Regions from separate parts of the Alteromonas sp. AMM-1 genome, predicted to be linked through region 1. Evidence: predicted binding sites of a transcription regulator. Region 1 holds the regulator's gene; the other holds the start of a gene.
What was found. The regulator sigma-54, encoded in region 1, starts transcription at its own class of promoters, with help from an activator protein. The targets are predictions, from matches to a motif close to GTTGGCACGNNNNTNGNNT.
Positions count from the first base shown of each region.

Region 2: a site for sigma-54 is predicted at 2,492-2,510, ahead of ACLR2L_RS15350 (PEP-CTERM sorting domain-containing protein). Genes of this name have one in related genera too.

Region 1 covers NZ_JBLBUE010000006.1:48,108-52,323, forward strand. The annotation lists gene rapZ (RNase adapter RapZ) at 1-415, opposite strand, end outside; gene ptsN (PTS IIA-like nitrogen regulatory protein PtsN) at 446-895, opposite strand; gene hpf (ribosome hibernation promoting factor) at 908-1,195, opposite strand; gene ACLR2L_RS02625 (RNA polymerase factor sigma-54) at 1,220-2,698, opposite strand; gene lptB (LPS export ABC transporter ATP-binding protein) at 2,767-3,492, opposite strand; gene lptA (lipopolysaccharide transport periplasmic protein LptA) at 3,492-4,079, opposite strand; gene lptC (LPS export ABC transporter periplasmic protein LptC) at 4,048-4,216, opposite strand, start outside.
Region 2 covers NZ_JBLBUE010000122.1:410-4,625, forward strand. The annotation lists gene ACLR2L_RS15340 (carbohydrate porin) at 1-494, opposite strand, end outside; gene ACLR2L_RS15345 (methyl-accepting chemotaxis protein) at 522-2,141, opposite strand; gene ACLR2L_RS15350 (PEP-CTERM sorting domain-containing protein) at 2,558-3,217, shown strand; gene ACLR2L_RS15355 (bile acid:sodium symporter family protein) at 3,591-4,216, opposite strand, start outside.

The DNA of each region.
Region 1 (4,216 bases):
GATTGTCGGTGTCGATATACAAATCTGCGCGTTCGGTAACCGGGGCGAGCAGTTCGCGCTCTGCCTGGATGGATTCGGCCAGTGATTTGTTAAGCTTTGCCAGTGGATGCAAACGACGTGTTTCGCTGAATCGCTTAACCAGGATATCGTCGCTGGCATCAATATACACGATGGTCATTGTCCAGGACGAGGGCAAATAATCCAGAATTTCAACCAATTCATCCGGGTCTTTTGGCAGGTTACGCACATCAATACTTACCGCAACCTGATCGTATTCATCTACTACAGTGTGAGTAAGCGTGGGCAGCAAATTTACCGGAATGTTGTCAACACAGTAATAACCCAGGTCTTCCAGTGCGCGTAACGCAACAGATTTACCTGAGCCAGAGCGCCCGCTGATAATGATGAGTTTCATGTGTAGCCCAGTTCCTTGTTAGCCGGTTGTTCAACCATCACAGAGAGCAGCAATAACCTCTTCTTTGGTTTCGGCTCCACGAATGGCTTTGATAATATCTTTCTGACTGAGTTTACCTGCGATAGTTGCCAAAGTCTGCAAGTGGCCTTGAGTTTGATTTTCCGGCACTAATATCGCAAAGAAAATATCGACGGGCTTATCGTCAATGGCGTCAAAGTCAATAGCGGGCGTAGTCGTCACCACCACGGCGGTCACTTTGGATAAATCTGCCAGCCTGCCGTGCGGCAGTGCAATACCATTGCCAATACCAGTACTGCCTACTTTCTCCCTGGCCATCAATGCACTGAGCACTGTTTCCTTGTCGATTTCGGGACTCGTCTGAGCGGCGATATCACTGATAATTTCAAGAATTCGTTTCTTGCTATTGCACTGAACCGCACACTCGGTGCGGTCCAGGCTCACTAACGCTTGTATATTCATAAGGTTGGTGACTTAATGTTTTTTGAGCTTTTCCTTGTGCTTGATAACCTGTCTATCCAGTTTGTCTACCATGCTATCAATCGCCGCGTACATATCGGAATCTTCAGACGAAGCAAACACTTCAGCACCGCTTAAGTGCACTGTAGCTTCCGCTTTTTGACTCAGTTTTTCAACATTCAGGATCACATGCACATTGGATATGTGATCGAAGTGTCGCTCCAGTTTAGTAAATTTTGTCTCAACATAATTACGCAAAGAATCGGTAATCTCAACGTGATGACCTGAAAGATTAATTTGCATAGTTCGTCTTCCTTATATTTCAGCCTAAATGAGGCTCTTGCGTTGGTTAGACGGTGGAATCGAAAGCGATTCCCGGTATTTTGCTATTGTCCGCCGGGCAACCATAATGCCTTGATCAGCCAACAATTGAGCAATCTTGCTATCGCTGAGCGGTTTACTGGGCTTTTCTGCGGCAACCAGTTTCTTAATTAACGCACGAATTGCTGTAGACGAACATTCGCCGCCAGACTCAGTGGCAACATGGCTGGAGAAGAAGTACTTCAACTCAAAAATACCACGCGGTGTGTGCATGTACTTTTGTGTTGTCACGCGCGAAATGGTGGACTCGTGCATATCTACCATTTCTGCCACGTCATTCAGTACCATGGGCTTCATCATTTCCGGCCCGTGTTCAAAAAAGCCAAGTTGCTGTTGCACAATACAGTTTGCCACTTTCATCAGCGTTTCGTTACGCGATTCCAGGCTCTTAATGAACCATTTGGCTTCCTGCATATGTGAACGGATAAACTGTGAATCTGAGCTGTTACGCGCTTGGCGACTCATGGCCGCGTACTGCTGGTTAACGCTCAGTTTCGGTAAACTATCCGGATTGAGTTCTACCATCCATCGACCATTGCGCTTGGTCACCGACACATCCGGGATCACGTATTCAGGCTCTTTGGTAATAAGAGCACTGCCAGGACGGGGGTTAAGTGTTTGCAACAAACGCATGGCTTCACGCAAATCGTCCTCTTTTAGACGCGATTTACGCATAAGGGTTCGATAATCTTTACTGCCAAGTAAGTCGGCGTATTCGTCGATCAGCATTTTTGCTTCGTTCAGCCAGGGCGTATCTTCGGCAAATTGCTTTAACTGAACCAGAAGGCACTCCTGTGGCGTCCGTGAACCAGAACCAATCGGGTCGAACATTTGAATGCGTTTCAGTACGCATTCCACTTCGTCCATTTCTATGGGCTCATCCACATCGTCTTCAGAATTTACGCTTTGAAGAATGTCGTCCAGGCTAACCGTTAAATATCCTGATTCGTCAATTGAGTCGATGATAGCGATAGCTATAGCCCGGTCTACATCGCTGAATGGGGTTAAACGCATCTGCCAAAGCAAATGGTCCTGAATGTTGTCGGTGGTTTCACCCTGAAAAATTTGTTCGTCGTCGTTAGATGACGGGCCCGGTGCAGGGGCCGAGCCTGCTGAGTAGTATTCGTCCCAGGTGCTGTCGATGGGAAGTTCATCGGGTAATTCGTTCTTCTCCAGCGCTTCGTTGGTATCCATACTGTCGCTGCTGGTACTGGGTTGCGCCTCGTTGTCGGCATCCAGGTTGTTTCTTTCAAAGTGGTCGGTATCGCTACTTTCGTCTATTTCCAGCAGTGGATTAGCGTCTAGTGCTTCCTGAATTTCCTGCTGTAAATCCAGCGTAGAAAGTTGCAGCAGCTTAATAGCCTGCTGTAACTGCGGCGTCATGGTAAGTTGTTGACTAAATTTGAGTTGTAAAGATGGTTTCATCTACTTCTTTTCTTAACGCCCTGTTATTGGATGGGGTATTGCATCAAGCTTTTTCATATTTACCTTAACTATAGCCTGAATTGCTCACCAAGGTATACATCCTTCACTTTTTGATTACTTAAAACCTCTTCTGCGGTGCCCTGGGCTATCAGTTCACCCTGGCTCACTATGTATGCTTTCTCGCACACATCAAGGGTTTCCCGCACGTTGTGGTCGGTAATTAATATACCGATATCCCTATCCCGCAAATGCTGAATGATCTTCTTTATATCATTAACCGAAATTGGGTCAACACCTGCAAAGGGTTCGTCCAGCAAAATAAATTTGGGATTGGCCGCCAGAGCCCGGGCAATCTCTACCCGACGGCGCTCACCACCCGATAAACTCATGCCTGTACTATTGCGTATATGGTTGATATTAAATTCATCAAGCAGGGCATCGGCTTCATTCTGGCGTTCATCTGCACTTAAATCTTTACGCGTTTGCAGAATAGCCATGATGTTGTCGAATACGCTGAGTTTGCGAAAAATAGACGCTTCCTGCGGCAAATAGCCAATGCCATGGCGCGCGCGTTCATGCATGGGCTGGCGGGTTAGATCCATGTCGCCAATGCGTATGTCGCCTTTGTCCAGTGGCACCAATCCAACGATCATGTAAAACGTAGTGGTTTTACCTGCGCCATTAGGGCCGAGTAAACCTACAATCTGGCCGCTTGACACTTCAACACTAACGTCCCGTACCACCTGGCGGGATTTATAGGATTTTGCCAGGTGTTTCGCTGTGAGTACTGCCATTAGCGCTGGTCTTCCTTAGCATCGGTATCAGGTGTGGGATTCTTGGGCTTTTTGTCCTGCTTATCTTGCTTTTCCTGCTTTAATGCATCAATAGTTTGGGTGCTGAATACCGTGGTAACACGGCCAGTGCCACTGCCATCGCCTTTGGCGATCAGTTGCTCTTTTTCCATGTTGTACACAATAGAGTCACCTTTCACCACAGAGCTGTTTTGCAGTAGTTCTGCTTTGCCGGTTAGCGAGATCGTGCGGCTACCTACTTCGTAGCGAATTTCAAATGCCTTGGCTTCCACTGTGCGACCATCATCCAGCTTTTGGCGGTAAATAGCAGGCTTGCCCGTGGCAGAAAACACTTCTTTACCTTTGCCTTCAGTGGCTTCTACTTCTACCCGGTCGGCCAGAATATTCAGGCTGCCTTGTACAATTTGTACGTTGTCGATAAACACCGACTTTTTATTTTTACCGTCTAAGAATTGTGATTCAGCTTTTAGCTCTATCGGCTTTTTAAAGTCCGATTGTTCTGCATAAGCAGTGGTTGCTAACACAGCTAGTGCAGCACTAGTTAGCAGGCTGATAAGTGGTTTGTACATGTTGATTTAACTCATAAGTTTTATTCAGCAAATCGGCCGTTAATCCATTGCTTTGAATAGTAAATTCAGGTCCGGAAATCACAACGTGAGCTTCTGATACCATCGACTGTTTGTCCAGATCTATTTCCAGATAATCG
Region 2 (4,216 bases), on a different contig from region 1:
GGAAAGATCGATGGCCCCATGTCACCGGTTTGGGAATAATCGGGACCGATACCATGGGATGAGTTGAGAAATAACCCGGCTGGTTCTATGGCGTCAAACTCACTGTTCAGGTCATATAAACCGGCTTTTAAATTGATGCCAAAGGAGATTTCGGTTTCATACCACAGTTCCATGACACGCAGCATTTGCTCTGAATCAATATTACTGACTACCTGGGTATCACCCACTTTATCTGCACTGAATGAATTGTTATTGGTGTAAAAAAGGTAACCATACCACTGACCATTGTCACTGCTTCGTGTGAAATTGAGTTCGGCGATATCCATATAGGTTGAGCCTGTCTCCAGTCCGCCACGGGCGTTGTGCATAAGCTCTGCAGTATAGCTGATGCCAAAATCCCAGCTGGCCGCCTGGTCAGAGGCAATCGAGTTTGTGGTCGTAAACAACCCCAATACTGGCAACAAAAATAGGTAAATAATCCTTAACAGCGACATCACAGATCCCGTTACACTTGCTCTTGATCACTGACCGCTAAAGGTGAAAGACAAGCTTTTCAGTTCATGGGCACTGTCGTGTAAAGAGGTGACTCGTTTCCGAGCCTGGGTGACACCTTTTTCAGAGTCATAAGACATGGCCGAAAGTTCAGACAGACTCTGTGAGTTTTCTTCTACTACCTGCGTCTGTTGGTTCATTGCGGTGGTAATGGAGAAAGTCATTTCATTAATTTCAGCCATGATATGCTGCACTGATACTAATTCCTGCTGACATTGCTCTGCGTCGGTCACGCAGATACTGACGTCATCCCGGCACTGAGTCATTTCATTCACTGCTGTTTGCGTAGTAGCTTGGAGCGTTGTGATGATGTTGTCTATTTCGGTAGTCGATTTTTGCGTGTTACTGGCAAGGGCTCTTACTTCATCGGCTACCACAGCAAAACCTCGACCTTGTTCTCCGGCTCTGGCAGCTTCAATTGCCGCGTTTAACGCCAACAAGTTGGTCTGGTCAGCGATGTTACGAATAGTCCCCACCATTGCCACGATCTCTTTGGTGTAGCTATTGAGTTCGTTAATGGTTTGCGCTGACGTGTTTATGCTAGAAGCAATTTGCTCCGTTTGTGTTCTATTTTTTTCTGCCAGAGCAGTAGCATCTTGTACTTGGCTCGTAGCCAAGGTAATGCGCTCGGCTGCAACCCTTGTGTTTTCAGTAACATCACGGGATGTTGCCGATAATTCATTCATTGCGGCTGATAGCGAATCGGTATGCGAAATCTGGCGGTTCGCATTTTGCTCGACGACTGCAAATAGTTCTTCCATAGGCCCAAGGTCGTCAACGACGTTTTCTGATTTGTTGCGCAGTTCATCGGCTAAACCAAATATTTTGTCCAGAAACAGGTTGAAGCTATGCTTGATATTGCCAATCTCGTCTTTATGACGAACGTTAAACCGAAAAGTAAGGTTTGCTTTGCCATCCAGAAGTGATGCAAACATATGCTCTAAGTGACCAAGTGGTTTTAACACTAATTTCTTTACAAACCAGGTAAGTAACCCGGTAATCAGGATGGCTAAAACTAGTAAGGCAATAGAGACGTTTGTACCAAAGCGGGTATTCTCTTGCACTTCTTGTTCTGATTGTGTTGCCAGGTCAGAAGCAGCTTGCAGTAGCGGTTGCAGCTGATTTTGAAGGCTCTCAGAGGCCTGGTCAAACTCCCCCATTATTTTATTACCGGCAGCTGGACCGCCATTTATATAAGCATGAGCCATCTTTTTGCCCGTGTCGTAATACACTGTAAAAGCCGCTCGTATACTGCTGATTCGCCCTTGCTGGGACGGCAACAGTCTGCTGATGATATCCATTTGCTGTAAGGCCTGATTGGCAAATTTTTCTGCGCTCTCAAAGCCGTCGTTCAGACCGTCTTGTGCTCGGGTTGCACTTATGTCAGTCAACCATTGTTGCACCTGAACGATGTCTAATTGCAGAGTTGCGACGCTGGCAGTCAACGGCACAATAACTTTGCTCTGATTTTCAGTGGACTCGTTAATATCAGACATGGTGTTAAGCACCAACACACTTTGTACGAGTAACACCAGCAGTGTGGTGAAGATAATCAGGTAGGTTTTTTGCGATAAATTGAGTGAACCCATAACAGCCTGGATCTAAAAGTTAGCTGACAAACGCAGCACCAATTTAAGTAATGCGGGAGTCTACCTTTTTGATTTGATAAAATATATAGTTCTTTGGTTTAAGGTATTGATTTTAAATGATTTGTTGATTGAGAATGATTTGTGTTCAGGCTGGAGGTTAAGGCAAAAAAGCCTGCGAAAAACTACCTTGATTCAGTATCTTAAGCAAGTAGTAGTGGCTCTGCTTTACTACCTTGCCAAATGGTGTTTGCCGGATTGTCAACACATGGAAATTGTCAATTTTTTTTACACTTTGTTACACCGGATGGGTCAACATATTGATATTTTGTTTTTAAATCAATTGATTAAATTTTGGTATGTGATTTGCTTTTCAAGGTCAATATAAATTTGTAGACGTCGTTTAAAAGGGTAGTCCGATGAAAAAATTTGTGTGCACACTGGCGCTTTTGTTTGCAGGATCTGCTAATGCCGGCATTATTACTGTTGGCGGTTCTTCTTTAACGGGAGCAGACCAGGTATTCGGATTTGAAGCGGGAAAAGCTGCTTATAGCTGGGAAGTATTGAATACCCAGTTTGTCGGTGAGGGATTGACCGTATCTTCGAATATTGATAACTCGATCCTTCTCTACGGGGCTGGCGCCTGCCTGCCTGGCTCTTTCAGTTACAGTGGATCGAATTACATCGGTGTTGGTATCTATGACAACTGTTATGTTGATCAAGGACAGACGACAGCCACATTTACTTTTGACGACGTTGTTTCGGAAGCGTCGTTTGATTGGTATGCACATGGGGCGAATTACACATTTACTATACAGGCACTTTTGAATGATGTAGTTGTATCCTCGGCTGGAATTGCTGGAAATGGCTCTACGGTTAATATTTCGCTAGCAGGAAGTGACTTTGATCAGATCCGTTTTATTGAATCATCTTTACAAAGCTGGTTTTGGATGGATCAGCTGGCCGTTAACTATGCTGAAGTTAGTGGATCAGTTCCAGCCTCAGCGCCAGCTACGCTGGCTCTCTTCGGCCTTGGCTTAGCTGGCATCGGTTTTTCACGCAAAAAGAAAGCTGCTTGATTTACTTCTTTCGGCAGTATCATTAAGCCTCGCAATAGCGGGGCTTTTTTATGTCTGTATTGTGCTCATCGCAGTTAGCATTGTCCTGACTTATGAGCCTTAAAGTGACCACTGAAATATTAAAGTCTGCATTCGTAGCGGTGCGTTTAATAGACTTTTCGATCCGCTCTCCGTTTTTAAGTAATCGAGAGATTATAATAATCTACTAAACACGATGCGAAACGATGAGGGCTTTGGTGCCAAAGGTTTCAACGAAACTTCATTCTTCAACGTGCAGTCGAGGTCGTGTTCACTGCACGAACTTTGACACCTCGACAATTCATAATGATACAGACTGGTGTGGCCTAAATTAGATTGCCATGCTCTCGCTATCCTACGGTTTATCTTTTTTCTGCCAATAGCTGGCGAATAATGCGCCCGACAGGTTGTGCCAAATACTAAATAGCGCGCCAGGCAGTGCGCTGGCAGCAGAAAAATACTTTAACGCCAATGCCACGCTTAATCCTGAGTTTTGCATACCCACTTCAATGGCAACGGTACGGGCAACAACGGTGTCATAGTTGAGTTTGCGGGCAGCCCAGTACCCACAGGCCATGCCGGTCAGGTTGTGTAGCATTACAGCAATCACAACCGGCCAAACCAGGTTGTTGAGGTTGTGATTGTTTAATGCCACCACAATGGCAATGATCAGCAGTATCGCCGTAACAGAGAAGCGTGAAAACCAAGGGGTTAACGCACTCAACCGGGCTGAGAAAAAATGATTGAGCAGCATACCCGCGGCGATGGGTAGCAGTATTACCTTAATCAACATCGTGAGCATTGATGCCGCAGGCACATCAATGTCCTGACCCAAATAGAGCCAGGTAAGGACAGGCAGCATAACCACAGCAACCAATGTCGACATCATTGTCATGCTAACGGATAACGCTACATCACCTTTGGCAAGATAAGTCATTACATTTGAAGCCGTACCACCGGCGGTTGCACCTACCAGCATCA